Pelosinus fermentans DSM 17108: one gene and its partner. The protein of the gene in region 1 binds, or shares a complex with, the protein of each later gene. Links are inferred from orthologs where the notes say so. Each region holds a gene or a part of one and is shown on either strand. Other genes may lie near its edges. The genes, in order: groL and metK.

Evidence for each region.
Region 2: the proteins of groL (region 1) and metK are in contact, whole or in part, in a cryo-EM structure (PDB 8P4O), measured with the Escherichia coli proteins. The link is inferred for Pelosinus fermentans DSM 17108 from one-to-one orthologs.

What each region holds. Positions count from the first base shown.
Region 1 is NZ_AKVN02000001.1:3,289,513-3,299,338, forward strand. Bases 2,554-5,484 are described here. They hold groL (chaperonin GroEL), read right to left. Parts: upstream 4,879-5,484; coding sequence 3,229-4,878; downstream 2,554-3,228. Other genes in these bases: pdaB (polysaccharide deacetylase family sporulation protein PdaB), read right to left, coding at 2,554-3,007; groES (co-chaperone GroES), read right to left, coding at 4,906-5,190; FR7_RS15225 (ANTAR domain-containing response regulator), read right to left, coding at 5,438-5,484. Outside these bases: mqnC (cyclic dehypoxanthinyl futalosine synthase), read right to left, coding at 1-187; FR7_RS15200 (menaquinone biosynthetic enzyme MqnA/MqnD family protein), read right to left, coding at 184-1,023; aminofutalosine synthase MqnE, read right to left, coding at 1,016-2,119; more of pdaB, read right to left, coding at 2,267-2,553; more of FR7_RS15225, read right to left, coding at 5,485-6,019; FR7_RS15230 (histidine kinase N-terminal domain-containing protein), read right to left, coding at 6,021-7,442; tRNA (adenosine(37)-N6)-threonylcarbamoyltransferase complex transferase subunit TsaD, read right to left, coding at 7,583-8,632; rimI (ribosomal protein S18-alanine N-acetyltransferase), read right to left, coding at 8,770-9,216; tRNA (adenosine(37)-N6)-threonylcarbamoyltransferase complex dimerization subunit type 1 TsaB, read right to left, coding at 9,213-9,826.
Region 2 is NZ_AKVN02000001.1:2,376,275-2,386,059, reverse strand. What follows is about bases 6,896-9,785. They hold metK (methionine adenosyltransferase), read right to left. Parts: upstream 8,991-9,785; coding sequence 7,800-8,990; downstream 6,896-7,799. Other genes in these bases: coaBC (bifunctional phosphopantothenoylcysteine decarboxylase/phosphopantothenate--cysteine ligase CoaBC), read right to left, coding at 9,210-9,785; priA (primosomal protein N'), read right to left, coding at 6,896-7,572. In the rest of the region: FR7_RS10860 (FhaA domain-containing protein), read right to left, coding at 1-260; dual-specificity RNA methyltransferase RlmN, read right to left, coding at 468-1,511; 16S rRNA (cytosine(967)-C(5))-methyltransferase RsmB, read right to left, coding at 1,522-2,853; FR7_RS10845 (DUF116 domain-containing protein), read right to left, coding at 2,873-3,640; fmt (methionyl-tRNA formyltransferase), read right to left, coding at 3,654-4,595; def (peptide deformylase), read right to left, coding at 4,601-5,098; more of priA, read right to left, coding at 5,140-6,895. UniProt on the Escherichia coli protein: Catalyzes the formation of S-adenosylmethionine (AdoMet) from methionine and ATP.

The DNA of each region.
Region 1 (9,826 bases):
AAAAAGCACAAAATCGGCATTCACTTGTACAGATATTTGTATAATTGATATTACGATCAATTATAAAGGTAACTACATTTCCCGGATGCATCTTCTGCCGCATTTTATTTGCTGCCTGTCCCAGTTCTAAAATATCTCCACCAGATAACATTTCTACAGCTTGATTCGTTGCTAGTATCCTACTCATTTTACCACCTTTGCAAACTCAATCTCTGTTATGTTAGGACTTAAACCTAAATCATGAGCCATTCTATAATATGTCAATAAAGCCTGTTCATGAGCAGGGCTGAATTGATAGTTGAGCAAGCCAATATAATGAACAATTTGTGCCGCTGTTAAAGAGAACGTATCTTGTAAGGTACGAGCAGCATCCGCTATATGAGTTAGACCATATTGAAATCCGCCAGTCACTTTCTCATATACCATTTGTACATAGTCTTTATTTAGATCAGCAAACTTACGATTGAGTGCCCATACCGCATATACCATAGGAAGGCCGGTGAGTTTTTTCCACTCCCCTCCCAGATCATAATAATAGTAGCCAGCCAATTGATGATGATAAGCCATAAGAGCATCATCACCAATAAATAATACTGCCTCTGCATCCTCTAATACCCCTTCGTCAAGAGACAAGGGACTGACAAAATATTCCGGGGAAGCTTGATATGCATGATGCATAATGATTTTTAACAAGCCATGAGAAGTCGCTGATTTGGACGTCAGTGCAATACGAGCCTGCTTTAACTGCTCAATTGGATGTTTTGACACTAAGATAATACTCTCTAATGCGTTCTCTGCACTGATGGACACATTGGGCAGCACTACTAATTTCTCACTGTTTTGTGCATATATAATAGAAGACACAGGACTAATATTTAATTGTTCCGTGACTATTAGTTGATTAAGCTGGGCCGGAGTTGCTGAATAGATCGAAAGTTTTTCTCCAAAGCCGCCGTGAGATAACCCATAGTGCAGCGGCAAACAGTTAATAAATTTGATATTTCCTAAGCTTTGATTATCCATATGATTTCACTCCACTTGAGATTTTCAGTGGGCGGTAAAAAGTATCTCTTTCTACTGCAAGGTAACCTGTCTCTTCAACAAAACTGATAATCTCTTTTTTCGTAATTCCTTTTTTTGTAGTAGCACCAGCGGCATGAATGATCTTTTCTTCCACAACCGTTCCATCTAGGTCATCTGCACCAAAAGTTAACGCCAGCTGAGCAATCGGCAGTGTCAGCATCATCCAAAATGCCTTTATATGATCAAAATTATCTAATACCAATCGTGCTAAGGAAATCATCTTCAAATCTTCCCATGAACTTACTCGCTGCAAGTTAGTGAATCCAGTGTTGGCTGGATGAAAAGGAAACGCAATGAAGGCTTGAAATTTGCCTGTCCGATCCTGAATATCCCGCAAGGTAATTAAATGCTGTATCCGCTGTTCGATTGTTTCGACATGACCATAAAGCATCGTAGCATTAGTGGGCAATCCTAGAGAATGCGCCGCTGTAATTACATCAATCCACTCAGCCGTCGTAGCTTTATTGGGACAGATAATCTTACGCACGCTATCATCTAGAATTTCCGCGCCGCCACCTGGCAGGGAATCTAAGCCTGCTGCTTTTAGTTGTTCTAACACTGCCGTTATACCCAGTTGGGAGATGTTAGCAAAATGAACAATTTCCACAGGGGTAAAGGCTTTTAAATGCACTTGGGGTGCTGCCCTTTTCACTGCCGCAACAATATCCAAATAATAAGAAAATGGTTTATCGGGATGTAATGCACTTACCATGTGTATTTCACTAAGATCAGGCGTTTCTCTCATTGTCTGGCTTACAATTTCGATTACTTCCGATTTTTGCATTACATAGGCTCTCTGCTCCTCTGCTTTACAGCCAAAAGCACATAACGGACAACCTGATACACATATATTGGTTAAGTTAATATGCCGATTCACATTATAATACACATATTGTCCGGACTTACGCTCTTTAACCATGCGCGCTAACTCAGCCAGCTTAAGGATATCATTGTGCTGATAGAGTGCCAATGCCTCTGTAAAATTTAAGCGCTCACCTTTATCTATTTTTCTCGAGGCGATCTCGATACTATTCATTTTTTCCTGTCACCTCATTTATCGCATAAAGAAGACGCAGCCATACAATCCACTTCATTGGTTTATGAAACTTATATATCTTCGCGATATTATAACCTTTTCCCTGCCCCAGAATGCAAAAAAATAAGATTGCTCATAAGCAATCTATTAATGTCGTAGTATTCCATTTTCGGCATGCTCATTTAATAGCTGACCCACAGTAACAATTTCATAACCTTCTGCTTTTATTTTATCTAATAAGATAGGCAGAGCATCTGCAGTCTGCACAGGAGTATCTGAGGCATGCATAAGAATAATTCCTCCGGGCTTTAACCGTTTCATTACCCTTTCTATAATAACATCTCTGCCAGGATTTTTCCAATCCAGCGAGTCTATGTTCCAAATAATGGTTTTGTAGCCCAGATCCTCTGTAGCCTTTAGTGACTGCTGATTATAGTGACCGTTTGGAGGTCGAATCAGGGTAGCATCCACCCCTGTGACTTCTTTAATCAATTTATGTGATTTTTCAATATCCTCTGTTACCCATTCTCTCGTCCGATCTCCATAATTCTCATGACGATACCCATGGCTGGCTATCTCATGTCCATCCGTTACCATACGCTTTGCCACATCTGGATATTTTTGTGCCCATGGTCCCATGATAAAGAAGGTCGCCTTCTGATTATGCTGCTTTAAGGTATCCAATATGGACGGTGTAAATTTATTACCCCAAGAATGATCAAAGGTTAACGCTACAACCTTTCGTTCTGTTCGCGTACCAGCAATTGCTATTGGTCCACCAGAAATCAATTCTGCCACTTGTACATAAACAGCACCAATAGCAAAGAGACCCACCATGCCATAAAATAAATGCCGATGATGAAATATTCGCCGCAAATTGAGAACCATAATCTTCCCCCTCCCACCCCATACAATAGTATGTATGCATGCAAAGTGAAAATTATGAAGACAAAAATGAAAAAATACAGCAGAAGAAATATAAAAAGGCTGCCTACAAGTTTGATAGACTTGTAGGCAGCCTGATTTTTACTAATTATGGTAGCAGATTGGTAGCGTTTAATGCTTACCAGCGTTCAAGCCCGTTCCTGCAAAGGGGCTTGAGGCTGCTATTACATCATGCCGCCCATACCACCCATGCCACCCATACCGCCCATGCCACCCATAGCAGCAGCACCAGCACCACCGTCTTTTTCAGGTTTATCAGCTACTAATGTTTCAGTAGTTAATACCATTGCGGCGATACTAGCAGCATTTTGCAATGCAGAGCGAGTAACTTTTGCTGGGTCAACAATACCTGCAGCAATCATGTCAACATATTCTTCAGTTAATGCATTGAAGCCCATGCCTTTACCGGCTTTTTTCACGCCTGCAACAACGATGGAACCTTCAAGGCCTGCATTGTTAGCGATTTGACGTACAGGCTCTTCAATTGCACGTTTTACAATTTCAACACCTGTCTTTTCGTCACCAATTACTTCAATGGCATCAAGAGCTGATAAGATATCGATGAAAGTAGTACCACCACCGGCAACAATACCTTCTTCAACAGCAGCACGAGTTGCATTCAAAGCATCTTCAATACGGTATTTCTTTTCTTTCAGTTCTACTTCTGTTGCAGCACCTACTTGAATTACAGCTACACCGCCAGATAATTTAGCAAGACGTTCTTGAAGTTTTTCTTTATCAAAATCAGAAGTGCTATCTTCGATTTGTGTTTTGATTTGGCTAACGCGAGCTTTGATTAGAGTTACATCACCAGCGCCATCAATAATGGTGGTTTCTTCTTTGGAAACACGTACTTGACGGGCACGTCCAAGATCAACAAGCTCTACGGTGTCAAGTTTGCGGCCAATTTCTTCTGTAACAACAGTACCGCCAGTTAAAGCAGCAATGTCTTCAAGCATTGCTTTACGACGGTCACCAAAACCAGGAGCTTTTACAGCTACAGCTTTAAAGGTACCACGTAATTTATTCACAACCAAAGTTGCTAATGCTTCGCCTTCGATATCTTCAGCAAGGATTAAAAGTTCGCGACCTTGCTGCACCACTTTTTCCAATGTAGGAAGTAAATCTGCGATGGCACCAATTTTACGGTCAGTGATCAAAATATAAGGATCGTTTAAAATCGCTTCCATTTTGTCAGTATCCGTTACCATGTATGGGGAAATGTAGCCACGGTCAAATTGCATACCTTCTACTACATCAAGACTAGTTCCCATACCTTTGGATTCTTCAACAGTAATAACGCCGTCTTTACCCACTTTTTCCATAGCTTCTGCAATCAAATTACCGATTTCTTCGTCAGCTGCGGAAATCGATGCAACTTGTGCAATCGCATCTTTTGTTTCTACTTTCTTAGCAGATTTTTTAATCTCTTCCACTAAGGTTTTTACTGCTTTTTCGATACCTTTTTTAATGATCATAGGGTTTGCGCCTGCTGCTACGTTGCGCATACCTTCACGAATCATAGCTTGTGCAAGTAAAGTTGCAGTAGTAGTACCATCACCAGCCACATCATTGGTTTTGGTAGCAACTTCTTTAACAAGCTGAGCACCCATATTTTCAAACGGATCTTCCAAATCAATGTCACGTGCAATAGTTACACCATCATTTGTAACAGTAGGAGCACCGAATTTTTTATCCAGAACAACATTACGACCCTTAGGTCCAAGTGTTACTTTTACTGCATTTGCAAGTGCATTTACGCCTCTTTCTAATGCGCGACGTGCGTCTTCATCAAATAAAATTTGCTTTGCCATTATATGTAAACCTCCCAAATAATTTTATTATTGTACAACTGCTAAAATATCTCTTTCGCTTACAATCAGATATTCTTGCCCTTCATATTTAACTTCAGTACCTGCATATTTGGAGAATATAATTTTATCGCCAACTTTTACATCAAGAGCTACGCGTTGGCCATTGTCCAATACTTTGCCAGTACCGACCTCGATAATTTCACCTTCTTGTGGCTTTTCCTTAGCAGTATCAGGTAGTACGATACCACTTTTTGTTTTCATCTCGCCTTCTAAAACCTTAATGACGACTCTGTCACCCAATGGCTTAATCATTGAAATTTCCTCCTCCACGATATGTAATGATATTAATCTTGTTAGCACTCATTGTTAGCGAGTGCTAATCACATAATTTATGATATAAAATTCAGCAAGAAAAAGCAAGTGTTTAATAGGAAAAATCCATATTTTTTTCAAAAAAAATTTAGATTCACTTCTCACTGCGTATAATACGTGCAAAAGATAAACGGTGTTTTTGGCTGCTTATAAGTAGAAAAGTGCCCAATTAGGCACTTTAAGCAGGCTATGTTCTTTTCGTTGCTGCTTCTACAATGGATTCAGCAACATCTTTAATCGATTTGCGTTTACTCATACTATATTGTTGAATGCGACGATAGGCTTCTGTTTCGCTAAGATTGTAAGCGTCCATCAAAATCCCCTTCGCACGGTCAAGAATTTTTCGTGTCTCTAGGGATTGTTTCACATTCTCGAGTTCTTGCTCTAACTCAGCAAACTCTTGAAAGCGAGACAAAGCGATCTCGATAGCAGGAAATAAATTCACTTCTTTAACAGGTTTCACTAAATAAGCCAGTACACCTGAATCCTTCGCTTTCTCCACAATATCCTTCTGACTAAATGCTGTTAACAATAGAACAGGAGCAAGCTTCTCATTGGAAATTATTTTTGCTGCTGTAATACCATCCATCTCAGGCATCTTAATATCCATAATAACCAAATCAGGCCGATATTGACGAACTAAATCAACAGCCCTTGATCCGTCAGAGGCTTCTGCTACGACCGTATGCCCTGCCTCTTCCAAAAGCTCTTTTAAATCCATCCGAATAATTGATTCATTATCAGCTATAACAATCCGCAATGATTCCATTCTAAACTCCTCCTTTCGCCTTACGGGGAATGGTAATACAAGCATGAGTACCATTATCCGTGTATAATGCAAAACTACCGCCAACATCACTCTCAATCAGTGTTCGTACAATCTGCAATCCCAAACTGTTGGATAATTGGGGATTAAAGCTCGGTGGCATGCCAATGCCGTTATCATAGATTTCGATTTTATATTCATCTTCCAGGGTACTAATGTCAACCCCGATGATGCCTTCATGCCGACCTACAAAACCATGCTCGATGGAGTTTTGGATCAGCTCATTAATAACCAGAGCCAAACTGCTAGCCTGCTCCGAGGGAAATACCACTGTCTCACCATTAAAAATAGTTTGTAAATTAAAGTCTGGTTCCAGCATATTTTGAATAACTAGGTCGAGAATATTTCTAGCCACTTCTGCTACATCAATAAATTCTGCATCCTGCTGTGATAAAAATTCATGAACAACAGAAATACTCGAAATCCGATTCACACTTTCCCGTAGAGCAGCTTTTACTTCCTGGGATTTCGTACGCCTTGACTGCAGCCGCAGCAAACTGGCAATGGTCTGTAAATTATTTTTCACCCGATGGTGTATTTCTTGAATGACTGCTGATTTTATTAATAATTCTTTTTCTTTCTTTTTTACTTCGGTAACATCCGTTAAAATTACAACTGTACAGGCTGTAACTTGGTTTACAATAATAGGAATTGCCCTTTGTACCAATACCATATTGCCTGCTGACAATTCTGCCTCACAAGGCTCTTGAATGGTCATAGCCTTTTGGGCTAACCCCATATGGGCCTGGCGCTCATAAATGCGCCGTCCGACAATATTTCCTACAGCTAATACTTTATATATACTATCCGCGGTTGAATTAGCAAAAATGATTTTACCATGCTCATTCACAATGAGAATACCATCACTGGCAGACAAGGAACGATATTGCTTACTGCTGCTTGGTATTTTCACTGTCGATAAAAGAAGTTGTGCTGTTTCAACCAAGAGTTGATGCCCATGTACGTGAGCTTCTTCCATGCTAGATTCAAAACTGACAGCAGCAATTACATTGCCGCTAGCATCCCGCACAGGGTAGACCTGCATTTCCATCCACATACCCAGAGCCCATTCCCGTTGTCCATGAATCGCTTCTCCCATGGAGATACTTCGCCATATAAGCGGCTCCTCTAAGGCATAGACAGTTGACCCCAATAAGCTGGGCTTATGCTGCACATAGCTAGTATTGGGTTTTATTTGCGCTGCAATAACCAAAAAGTTCTCCATACGCGCTTTCGTATATAAGGTAACTTGGGCGTGGGCCAAGTCACTTGCTAATCCCAATACGGTGCAAATTGTGTCTAGCACTGCAATTTGCGCTGGGGCTAATGTAGTTACTTTTCGACAAATATCTCCAGCCACTCCCATTTGTACCTCCAACTATTACTTAAAAATAATTGCGAATACCTGCTCTATTACTTTGTTTATACTTATTCCACTTATTATATAAAAATTCCTTGTCGTGGAATTTTCAAACTTTTATTTTACATTTTACTCCATATGTTAAGTCACTGCTTCCCTGCGCCTAATTTTAAAGAAGGTTTTGCATTCAAATGCAAATCGGCATAATCGCCTATTTGATGCTGATAATAGGCCCTGCAAGCAATCATGGCAGCATTGTCAGTGCACAATATAGGATCTGGATAGTAGAAGGATATCCCTGCCTGTTGGCATTCATACCCTAATTTAGCTTTAAGACCACTATTGGCAGCTACACCTCCAGCAAGAACAATCTGCCCTACACCAGAGACAGCCGCAGCTTGAAGACTTTTACTAACCAGTACATCAATGACAGCTGCCTGAAAACTGGCTGCTACATCTGCTGTATTTATTTCTTCTTGTTTTTGCGCTGCACTATTTAAATAGTTTAACACTGCCGATTTTAATCCGCTAAAGCTAAACTCAAAGCTGTTTTTTCCTGATAGTGCTCTAGGAAAAGCAATAGCTTCCGGATTACCTTTAGCAGCCAAAGCATCAATATAAGGACCTCCAGGGTAAGGCAATTTCATCACCCTTGCGACTTTATCAAAAGCCTCTCCTGCCGCATCATCCCGTGTCTGACCCAATAATACAAATTCATTATACCCCTTCACATGTACTAGGGAAGTATGACCTCCCGATACTACTAAAGCCATGAATGGCGGTTCTAAATTCGGGTGAGCCAAAAAATTGGCAAAAATATGCCCCTCTAGATGATTCACGCCAACGAGAGGTATCCCTGCAGCAAAAGATAAGGCTTTTGCTACTGATACACCAACTAATAATGCTCCCACCAGACCTGGTCCGTAAGTAACTCCAATCGCTGAAATATCGGTTAATGCTACCCCAGCCGCCTTTAGTGCTTGATCGATCACGGGGAGTACATTTTCAATATGTTTACGAGAAGCAATCTCAGGCACAACTCCACCATATTTTTGGTGTACTGGAATCTGGGAAGAAATAATATTTGACAAAACAATGCGTCCATCAGCCACTACTGCTGCAGATGTTTCATCACAACTGGTTTCTAGAGCCAGTGTTAAACAAGGTTTTCTGGTTTCCTGCTGCGTATTTTTCAAAACAAAGGCCTCCATCTTTCTATCATTACAATCAATACAATAATAGTCACATTCTTACCCACTATGACATATTGTAAGTATCATCAATCACCCTATAAGCCACGAAAGTGGCTCTTTTTTTATTTATCGAAATTTCTTTATAACTTCTCGCACCACATAATGAGTGCATCTTCTTTGGTATCCGTATAATAATTACGCCGTCTTCCTTGGGATGTAAAACCAAATTTACTATATAGACCTTGAGCAACGGTATTAGAAGCACGCACTTCCAGGGTCATTCTAACCGCTCCCCTATTCTTCGCATGTTCAAGAAGAGCAGACATTAATTTTTCGCCTAATTTTTTCCCTCTATATGCGGGTAAAACCGCTACATTCGTAACATGTGCTTCATCTACAATAAGCCACATACCTGCATAGCCAATGATTTTACCAGCCTCTACCATCACCAAATAATAGGACAATTCATTGTTCATTTCATTAACAAATCCCTCGCGAGACCAGGGAGTCGTAAAGGATTGCTGCTCTACTGCAAGAACACCATCAATATCAAGCGTATTCATACGCCGTACCATCATTACGGTCATTTGGCAACTCCATGACGACACTCCCATAAAACCTCAGCTTCTGAACGTCTAATATATAAAGGTTCTAAACCCATTACATCATGTCGCACTCCTTGCTTGATCAGCTTATAACCTAAACCGGCAACACTGCTGGCTCGCTGGATAACCACATGAGGTGCAGCAAGTATTAGATTTTTTCCAATCTGTTCTATTTTGTCACGATACATGACCGCAGATTCTCCCATTACGATTACAGGTCTTTCCTGCTGACTCAAACTCTCTAAAGCAGCAGTAACCTCTGTCACAATCGCTGGCTGTATCTCTTTTAATTCTCCCTGATGCCATTCAAATAATGCCTGATAGACGTTTCCCTTTTGCGCATCCAGCATAGGAGCCAGAATCACTCCGGGAACCGGACAGCCGTAAGCCATGGCTGCCAGAGTAGGTACGCCAACCACAGGAATCTGTAAAGCATAGGCTAAGGTTTTAGCCGTAGATAAACCAATTCTAAGACCTGTAAAGGAACCAGGTCCAATACTGACAGCTACCCCCTTAAGATCCGATTTAGCCACCTGAGCCATATCCAGTAGTTTAGCAATATGAGGCATTAATAATTCAGAATGTGTTTTTT
Region 2 (9,785 bases), 920 kb from region 1 along the record:
TGACCTGCTATGTAAAGGGATAGCTCTTTACAAATCGTCTGGCTATAAGAAACGATTCGACTGTAATCTGCATTATTTAAATAAACGATGTATAAATTAGGAACATAGGTTTTAGAAATACCCACCGTTTTTTCATCATCCATTGTCCTAACTAATTGCTTACCAATTTCAATAGGCTGTAACCCACTGGAAAATTTATTGTTAAAAAAGCCTTCAATATATTTTTCAAACATATTTTCTAAACTTCTCACAAACTTCATGTTATTACCTCACCAACAATTTAATCTATTTTATTATACGTTATATTATCAGCATAGTCAAAATAAGGTAATATTATCCCATTTTATTTAAATGTAACATAAAAGGACCTGGCTTGTACCAAGTCCTTATTTGGCAGGTATAGATCTCAACCATTTCTTTAGGCAATTTATATGATACTTTTGCTTATTAGAAAGTCAGGATACTATTTATTTTTCATTTAAAACTTTATTTCGAAGCTGTCCACAGGCAGCACGTATATCTGTTCCCATTTCACGACGAACTGTAACGTTAATTCTTCTTTCAAGAAGTATCTTCTCAAAGTGTTGAATTGTTTTGCTGTCAGGTCGTAATAATCCACGCTCAATTACTGGATTAACGGGAATCAAATTGACATTAGCCAGACGTCCCCTCATCAAAATCGCCAACTCTTTAGCATGCTCTATCTTATCATTTAGATCTGCAATTAATATATATTCGTATGTCACTCGCCTGCCTGTTTGTTCGGCATAAAAATCCCCTGCAGCCATAACCTCCGGTAGGGAATAGCGATTATTAATTGGCATTAACAAAGAACGTAATTCGTTATTCGATGCATGCAGAGAAATAGACAGCGTCAGCGGCAATCCTTCTGCTGCTAATCTGTTTATTTCTGGTACTAAACCAGATGTAGATAATGTTATGCCTCGATAGCTTAAGTGAAGGCTATATTCAGCATGGCATAATTTAATGAATTTTAAAACATTGTCATAATTGGCCAAGGGTTCACCTGATCCCATAATAACAATGGTATTCACAGCGCTTCCTTCCTGCTGCAATACTTTATTAATAAATAAAACTTGCGCCAACATTTCGCCACCAGTTAAATTTCTTGAAACACCATTTAAAGTGGATGCACAAAATACACAGCCCATGGCGCATCCAACCTGAGTTGATATACACACACTATTACCATAATGCTGGCGCATTAAAACAGTTTCCACAGCCATGCCGTCATGAAACTCCAACAAATATTTACTAGTCTTACCGTCTGACGATTGTTCAACAGCTCGCGCTATTACAGAATGAATAACAAAGTGCTCTGTTAATAATGTCCTATGTTTCTTGGATATATTCGTCATATCTTTAAAATCATAAACTCCATCCTGATACATCCATTTTGCAATTTGCCCAGCGCTGTATTTAGGCAAACCATAGGGCTGGATGACCGCTGCAATCTCCTCTATAAACATTCCAAAAATATTATTACTCATTTTAGTTCACCTATTTCACTCGCACTAAACGAGAAATGAAAAATCCATCTACATGATCAATATGTGGCCATAGCTGCACCATCTCAGCCTTATTTTCTGTAACTGGAAACATTTCCCCGGCGTGCTGCAAGGCAAAATCCGGATTTTCCTGCAAAAAATTGTTAACAACATCTTGGTTTTCTTCCGGCTCGGTTGTGCAAGTACTATATACTAAGGTGCCACCCAATTTTACGCACTGTGCAGCACTTTTTAAAATGGCCATCTGTAATATTGGTAATTCCTTAAACATATCCTCGGTCTTTCGCCAGCGAGAATCAGCTTTTCGCCGTAAGACTCCTAATCCAGAACAAGGCGCATCCACTAATACTTTATCCGCTTGTCTTGCATAGTTATCACCTAAGGTTGTCGCATCCAAACTCTGCACATCAATAATCGTCAGACCTAGCCGCTGAGCGTTCTCCTGAGTTAGAGCTAATTTATGATCATAAATATCCGTTGACAAAACGCGCCCCTTATTTCCCATTAATGTTGCGATATGGGTACTTTTACCTCCAGGTGCGCCACAAGCATCAATAATAAACTCGCCTGGTTTAGGAGCCAGAACGTGAGCAACTAACATAGAGCTTTCATCTTGTATTTGAAATAATCCATCACGTAACGATTTTAATGTACTAAGCGCTGGATAACTATGACATACAATTCCTTCTGGAGTCCATGCCGATGCTTCCGCACTCACACCTTCTAGATTTAAAATCTCTAACAGTTCTTCTCTGGTATTCTTCAGCGTATTGGTACGTAATGAAAGACCTGGAGTCACATTATTAATCTGGCACAACTCTTCGGCAGCATCAGCACCTAAACGTTTCGCCCATCGAGCCACCATCCATTGGGGATGAAAATATTTTAAGGCTAAAAATTGGACAATATTCTTTTCTCTGTCTGGATAAATTACTTTTTCAGGTCCACGTCCAGCGTTTCTTAACACCGCATTTACAAATTTCACAGTACCAGCATGTCCATATTTTTTTGTTAATTCTACTGCTTGATTGCAAGCTGCTGATACAGGAACTTTGGACAAGAAGAAGATCTGATACATTCCAATACGCAAAATATTCAAAATCACTGGCGCAACTTTGTTTAATGACCTAGTTACATAGTGACCGATAATCCAATCCAAGGTTTCACCGGCCTTAATCGTACCATATACTAATTCTGTAATAAATCGACGATCTTGATCAGAAATCTTGTGACGATTGAGCTCTCTCACTAAGGCTATGTTTGCATAAGCATGATTACTTGTCACATCATTGATAATTTTAAGAGCAATTTCACGTGCATCCATTTGTTCACCTTTACTACCTTTATTTTTTAAGAATAAAATCTTGTACCGCTTTCTCAACTCGCTTCATATCAATTCGCGTATTACAACATGGTCCATTTGGCCTTTCATTCAAAACACCAATAACAGGAATCGGAAACACATCTTGAATACCACTTGTCAAATCTCGTTCACAGGCAATGGCTAGAATGGCATGGGGACGCAATGTTTTTACCACCTTACGAGCTAATGTCCCGCCATTAGAAATTGCTACATGCACCCCAAATTTTTCTGAAATCGTCAGTAAATCGCCTACCTGACAAGCACCACATTTTCGACAATTACTAATATCGTGAGTCACTTTATATTGACACATCTCTTGTTGAATACAATGTGGTGTAAGAATTAAGAGTTTCTCAGGTGCAACCTTAATTCTTTTTTGCTGTATTAAGTAATTACTAACTTCAATAAAGGAACGTTCGACTCTTTCTTTTTCCACATCAAAGATTTTACCAATTCGAATGGCAAGGGGAAATAATAAATTAATAGCAGACCAAGCAGGTCCTTGGAATAAAGCTAGAGTAGAAAAACCTAAAATGGCTAGAATGATTCCACCAACTCCAATTCCAATGGCCAAGATAAATAATGCCAAGAAAACGCCAAGAATAATCGGCAAGTGAGTGCTGATATTTGCTAATCCTGGGAAGCTTACCATCCACAATCCATAAGTAGAAAGAGTAGCCACTAACAAACTAGCTACTATAAGTGCCAAAAACAAGCGTTTCTTGGGACGAGCCATCACCTCTATCATGAAAATTCACCTTCTATTCTAAGATATCGCCAACACTTAACCCATAACCACATATAAAATCAATTGCCCTCATACGACGCTTACTAGCAGGCTGAACTTCTAAAATTTCCAGCAAGCCCTGTCTTGTTTCTACTGCAAAACCTTCTGCAGTAATCTCTGCGATTCTCCCTGGCTGAGTTACTATATCATCTGTTGGATACGTCCTAGTTTGCCAGATTTTCAAGTTTTTATCTTGATAGAAACAATAAGCGCCAGGCCAGGGATTGAGACCTCTAACCAAATTATGAATGGCAACTGCCGGTACTTGCCAATTGATACGTTCTAATTCCCTTGTCAACATAGAAGCATAGGTAGCCTCTTCATTATTTTGTGCAATACGTGGAGCTTTTTTATCCACAATTAATTTCATTGTCTCACTAAGCACATTGGCTCCAATATTTTTTAACTTATCATGGATATCGCCAGTAGTATCCATTTCAGAAATAGATATCTTCTCCTTTAATATCATGTCCCCTGTATCCATGCCAATATCCATAAACATTGTGGTGACACCAGTTACTTTATCACCTTTAATAATTGACCAATGGATGGGTGCAGCTCCCCGATATAAAGGTAATAAAGATGCGTGCACATTTATACAACCCAAAGGGGGTAAATCTAATAGCGTTTTGGGCAATAACTGCCCAAAAGCAACAACAACAATGATATCAGGTTTTAAAGAGAACAACACATCTTGAAATACAGGATCTTTTACTTTATTAGGCTGCAATACAGGTATGTCATAGGAAATCGCGGCCTGCTTCACCGGGGACTCTGCCAGTTTTTGTCCTCGCCCTTTAGGGCGATCAGGCTGGGTTACCACTGCAACAACATTATATTCTTCTTTAACTAATGCATCTAAACAAGGAACAGCAAAATCTGGCGTCCCCATAAATACGACTCTTAATTTTGACATATCAATTACCCCTTATGAATGGTTTTTGCTTTTTCGATAAATAATATGCCATCCAAATGATCGATTTCATGCTGCAGGGCCCTAGCTAACAAACCAGTTCCTGTAATCGTTATATTTTTACCAAAACGATTTAAGCCTGTAACGGTAACTTCAGAAAACCTCTCAACTTCACCAAAAACCCCAGGAACACTTAAACATCCTTCATTACCCAATTCACAGTCTTCACTTTTTTTTATAATAATTGGATTTATTAATTCGATGAGTTCATCATCCACATCCAAAACAATAACCCTAAGAGATACGCCAACCTGCGGAGCGGCTAATCCAACTCCATCAGCATTATACATAGTTTGGGCCATATCATCAATAAGTTTCCTTATTTTTTTATCAACGCGAGCTACAGGCTCAGCTATTTCTTTTAATACTTTGTCACCAGCTTTTCTAATTTCCATACAGTTATAATACCCTCCTACCTTGGATAAATCCTGCCCAAATTTTATCATAGAACTATACAAAAATCCACGCCTATACTAAACAAATTATTCTACATGATACTAACAGGTTCCACATCAATCATAACATCTGGACGTATGGTTAATCCCATAGATGTTATGTAAGCCCTCACATTCGTGAGATCCTTTGCTTTTATAATGATATTCATACGAAATATATCATTAACTTTAGCAATCGGAGCGGGAAACGGCCCTATTATTTCTACAGTCTTACTTTCCGCCATTAAGCTTCGCAATTCTTTGATTATTTGCTCAGCCTGATTGCGAGCCATACTTTCTTCTTTAGCCTGAACTGTTAATTTTATGATTTGTCCATAAGGTGGATAACAAAGCGCTTTGCGGTACACAATCTCAGATTCATAAAAACTTTGATAATCCTGATTAGCTCCTGCCTGTACTGCATAATGCTCAGGATTATAAGTCTGTACTACGACCTTTCCTGCCTTATCACCGCGGCCTGCACGACCTGCCGCCTGAGTTAGCAACGCATATACGCGCTCCGCTGCTCTAAAGTCTGGTAAATTTAATATACTATCAGCTGCTATAATGCCAACGGCCGTCACATTTTTCACGTCATGCCCTTTAGCCACCATCTGTGTCCCCAGTAAAAGATCATATTCGCCTTTAGCAAATGCCTCTAAAATACGATCATAGGCCATTCTTCCACCTGTTGTATCCTGATCCATCCGCACTACGCGGATATGGGGAAACAATGTTACTATTTCCTCTTGCAGCTTTTGTGTGCCGGTTCCAAAAAAACGAATATAGCGGCTATTACATTCAGGGCAAATATCCGGAACCGTTTCAATACACTGGCAATAGTGACACTTCAGCTTCTTCCCTACAGAATGATACACCAGAGAAATATCGCAATGCTTACAACGTACAATATGTCCACATTCCCGACACATGACGAAGGTAGCATAACCACGACGATTCAGTAAAATAATAGCTTGTTCGCCACGACTTATAGTCTCTTGCAGCAGTTCTTGCAAGGGAAGTGATATGACACTTCGTCTCTTCTTACGCAATTCTTCCCGCATATCAACGATAGTGACTGCGGGCAAATTTGCATTAGCTATGCGCTTTGACATAAGTAGCAAGGTATGTTGGCCCATTTGAGTCTGAAAATAAGTCTCGATTGCTGGCGTAGCGCTGCCCATGATGACCACCGCACCAGACAAAGTAGCTCTCGTAATAGCGACTTGTCTTGTATGATAACGAGGTGTTTCTTCTTGTTTGTACGTAAATTCATGTTCTTCATCCATAATAATAATACCGACATCTGGCAAGGGTGCAAAAATAGCAGAACGTGCACCAATTACAATGCCAGCTTGCTTGCCTCGAAGTCGCTGCCAAGCATCATAACGTTCGCCAGTAGACAATTTACTATGCATCACAACAACATCATCTCCAAATCTAGCTTTAAATCTTGAGACAATTTGACTGGTAAGAGCAATCTCAGGAACAAGAACAATAGCTTGGCGATTCTTTTGACGCGCAGCCGCTACCGCTTCAATATACACCTGTGTCTTTCCACTGCCAGTAATACCATGCAGTAAAAACGATTGAAACTTTCTTGCTTCCATCTTTGGCATAATTTTTTCTAATACTTGCTGCTGCTCTGCTGTTAATGATATATCATTCTTTGCTTTACATATATCCGCATAACTATCACGTACCACTTGAACTTTTTCAAGTTTTATAAGACCGTCCTGTACTAATTTTTTTACAGTTTCATGACTGGTATTACTCTTTTTCAATTCATCAGATGCCAATTGCCCGTGATCTATCAAGTATTGGAGCAAACGGCATTGTGCTGGCTTTTTTGCCAACTTGCTAATTTGTTCTCGAGTTGCTTCAGCATCCATTAGTAAACTCATTATCGTTTTATAACGGTGTGTACCCATTTTTTTTGCAATTGATTCAGCGATTATGATCTTATTTCTCACTAAGTATCTTATTGCTTTCAAAACGCTTGGGCCAAATTTCTTTTCCAGTTTAACAGACAGAATAGGGCTGTGCGTCTCTATATATGACAGCACTTGGCTATATTCTGGATATTTAGCAGATAAGGCAACCAGTGTTGTTTCTGTATCCACTTCCATCTCGACAGAATAAGCAACAACACTTTTCACACCGGATTTTCCTGGAATAAATAAACGCATGGCATCTACTAAATTACAAAGATAATATTCACTAATCCATCTAGCTGTATGCATCATATGCTCGTCAAACCATTTGTCATTATCTAGTATATCGATAATTGGCTTTAACTCAATACGATTCGAGTCTTCCTCTATTATAATATCAATAACAAAACCTTCTAATTTACGATTACCAAAAGGTACTAAAACACGCCACCCTGCATCAACATAATCCAAATGATCAGGGATGCTATAAGAAAAAGCTTTATTAATATTTTTAGTTGTAATGTTTATTAAGACTTGAGCAATACGTTGCATATTTACCACCATTCGCTATTAATAGTCTTTTAAAGGTATTTCTTTTAGAGGATTCAGCTTGCCTATTTATATCTTAACACGATTTTATAGCATATAACTGCATTTTTACCTTCATAATTATCATAAAATTAAAAAGAGGGAAGCTCATTGTTCCCTCTTTTTTGGCTATAGCATATACAATTCCCATGAAATTCAGAAAAATCCTGCTAAAACAGCTAACATCCCAATTATAGATTAGCCTCTTTACGAAGGGTTTCTGCTTTATCGGTCCTTTCCCATGGTAAATCCACATCCGTACGACCAAAATGCCCGTAAGCTGCTGTTTGGCGGTAGATAGGGCGACGTAAATCTAACGCTTTAATAATACCAGCCGGACGCAAATCGAAATGTTTTTTAATAAGCTCAGCAATTACATCTTCATCCACCTTAGCAGTCCCAAAAGTTTCTACCATAATCGATACTGGATGAGCCATACCAATCGCATAGGCTAGCTGAATTTCACATTTATCTGCCAATCCTGCTGCAACAACATTTTTAGCTACATAACGTGCAGCATAAGCGGCAGAGCGGTCAACTTTGGTACAATCTTTACCAGAGAAGGCACCACCACCATGACGAGCCATTCCGCCATAGGTATCAACAATTATTTTGCGACCAGTCAAACCAGCATCACCTTGTGGTCCACCGATTACAAAACGACCTGTCGGATTGATATAGTATTTGGTTTTCTCATCTAATAATTCTGCTGGAACAATCGGAGCAATTACTTTCTCAATCAGATCTTTTTCAATGGTTGCCAGTTCAACTTCAGGACCATGCTGAGTTGATATAACAATGGTATCAACACGAAGAGGTTTACCGTCTTCGTATTCTACTGTAACTTGAGTTTTACCATCAGGACGCAGATAACTTACTTCCTCATTTTTGCGCACCTCTGCTAAACGCCGAGCCAATTTATGAGCCAGAGCAATTGTCAATGGCATGTATTCAGGAGTTTCATTGGTAGCATAACCAAACATCATTCCTTGGTCACCAGCCCCAATGGATTCAATTTCGTCCATTTGACCTCGTTTAGCCTCTAAAGACTTATCAACGCCTAAAGCAATATCAGCTGATTGTTCTCCAATGGAAACCAGCACACCGCATGTATCTCCATCAAAACCATACTTTGCACGAGTATAGCCAATTTCTTTCACCGTGTCCCGTACAATTTTTGGAATATCCACATAACAACTTGTAGTGATTTCACCAACTACATGTACTTGCCCTGTCGTAATAAGCGTTTCACAAGCTACACGTCCCATTGGATCTTTTGCCATGATTGCATCTAATACACTATCTGAAATTTGATCTGCTATTTTATCTGGATGACCTTCAGTAACTGATTCTGATGTAAATAAAACTCTCTTTTTTTTCACAAATCATACCCCCATTTTTAATAAACAATAAAAAACACCCATAGGGAGGGTGTTACACTCTCCCATCTTGCGGATTATTCCGCAGGAATTGGCACCGTTTTGGATTTCCAAATGGTTGCCGCGGTTTCATTGGGCCAATCCCTCCACCAACTCTTGATGAGCATATCATATAAAATTGTATCAAATTAAATACTAATGTAAAATAATGAAAAAATCAACCTATTTTCGACATTCTGCGAGAATTTTATCCAAAATAATGTTTGCCATGTGTTCTTTGGACATTTTGGATAACTCTTCAATCCGCCCATCACGGTATAACACTTTCGCTATATTGTGATCTGCATTAAACCCAACGCCTGGAACAGATACATCATTAGCAATAATCATATCCAGATTTTTTTTAGCTAGTTTCTCCTGCGCATGAAGAACCAGCTGCTGAGTTTCCGCAGCAAAGCCAATTAGCATCTGCTGTTTTTTCAACTGACCAAGTTCTAATAATATATCAGGGTTTCTTTCTAAGACAAGCTGTAATGTATCGCCAGTCTTCTTAATTTTGTGTTCTGCAGTACTTTGTGGACGATAATCGGCTACAGCAGCAGCTTTGATTACAATGTCACTCTCATTATAATGCGCCAATACAGCCGCCCTCATATCTGATGCGGCTTCTACATATTCGACTTTAATTCCGCAGGCAGCTTTTAAATTGGTAGGTCCTGATATTAACGTAACAGTTGCTCCTCTTGCAGCAGCAGCACTTGCTAAAGCATATCCCATCTTCCCGCTAGAGCGATTGCC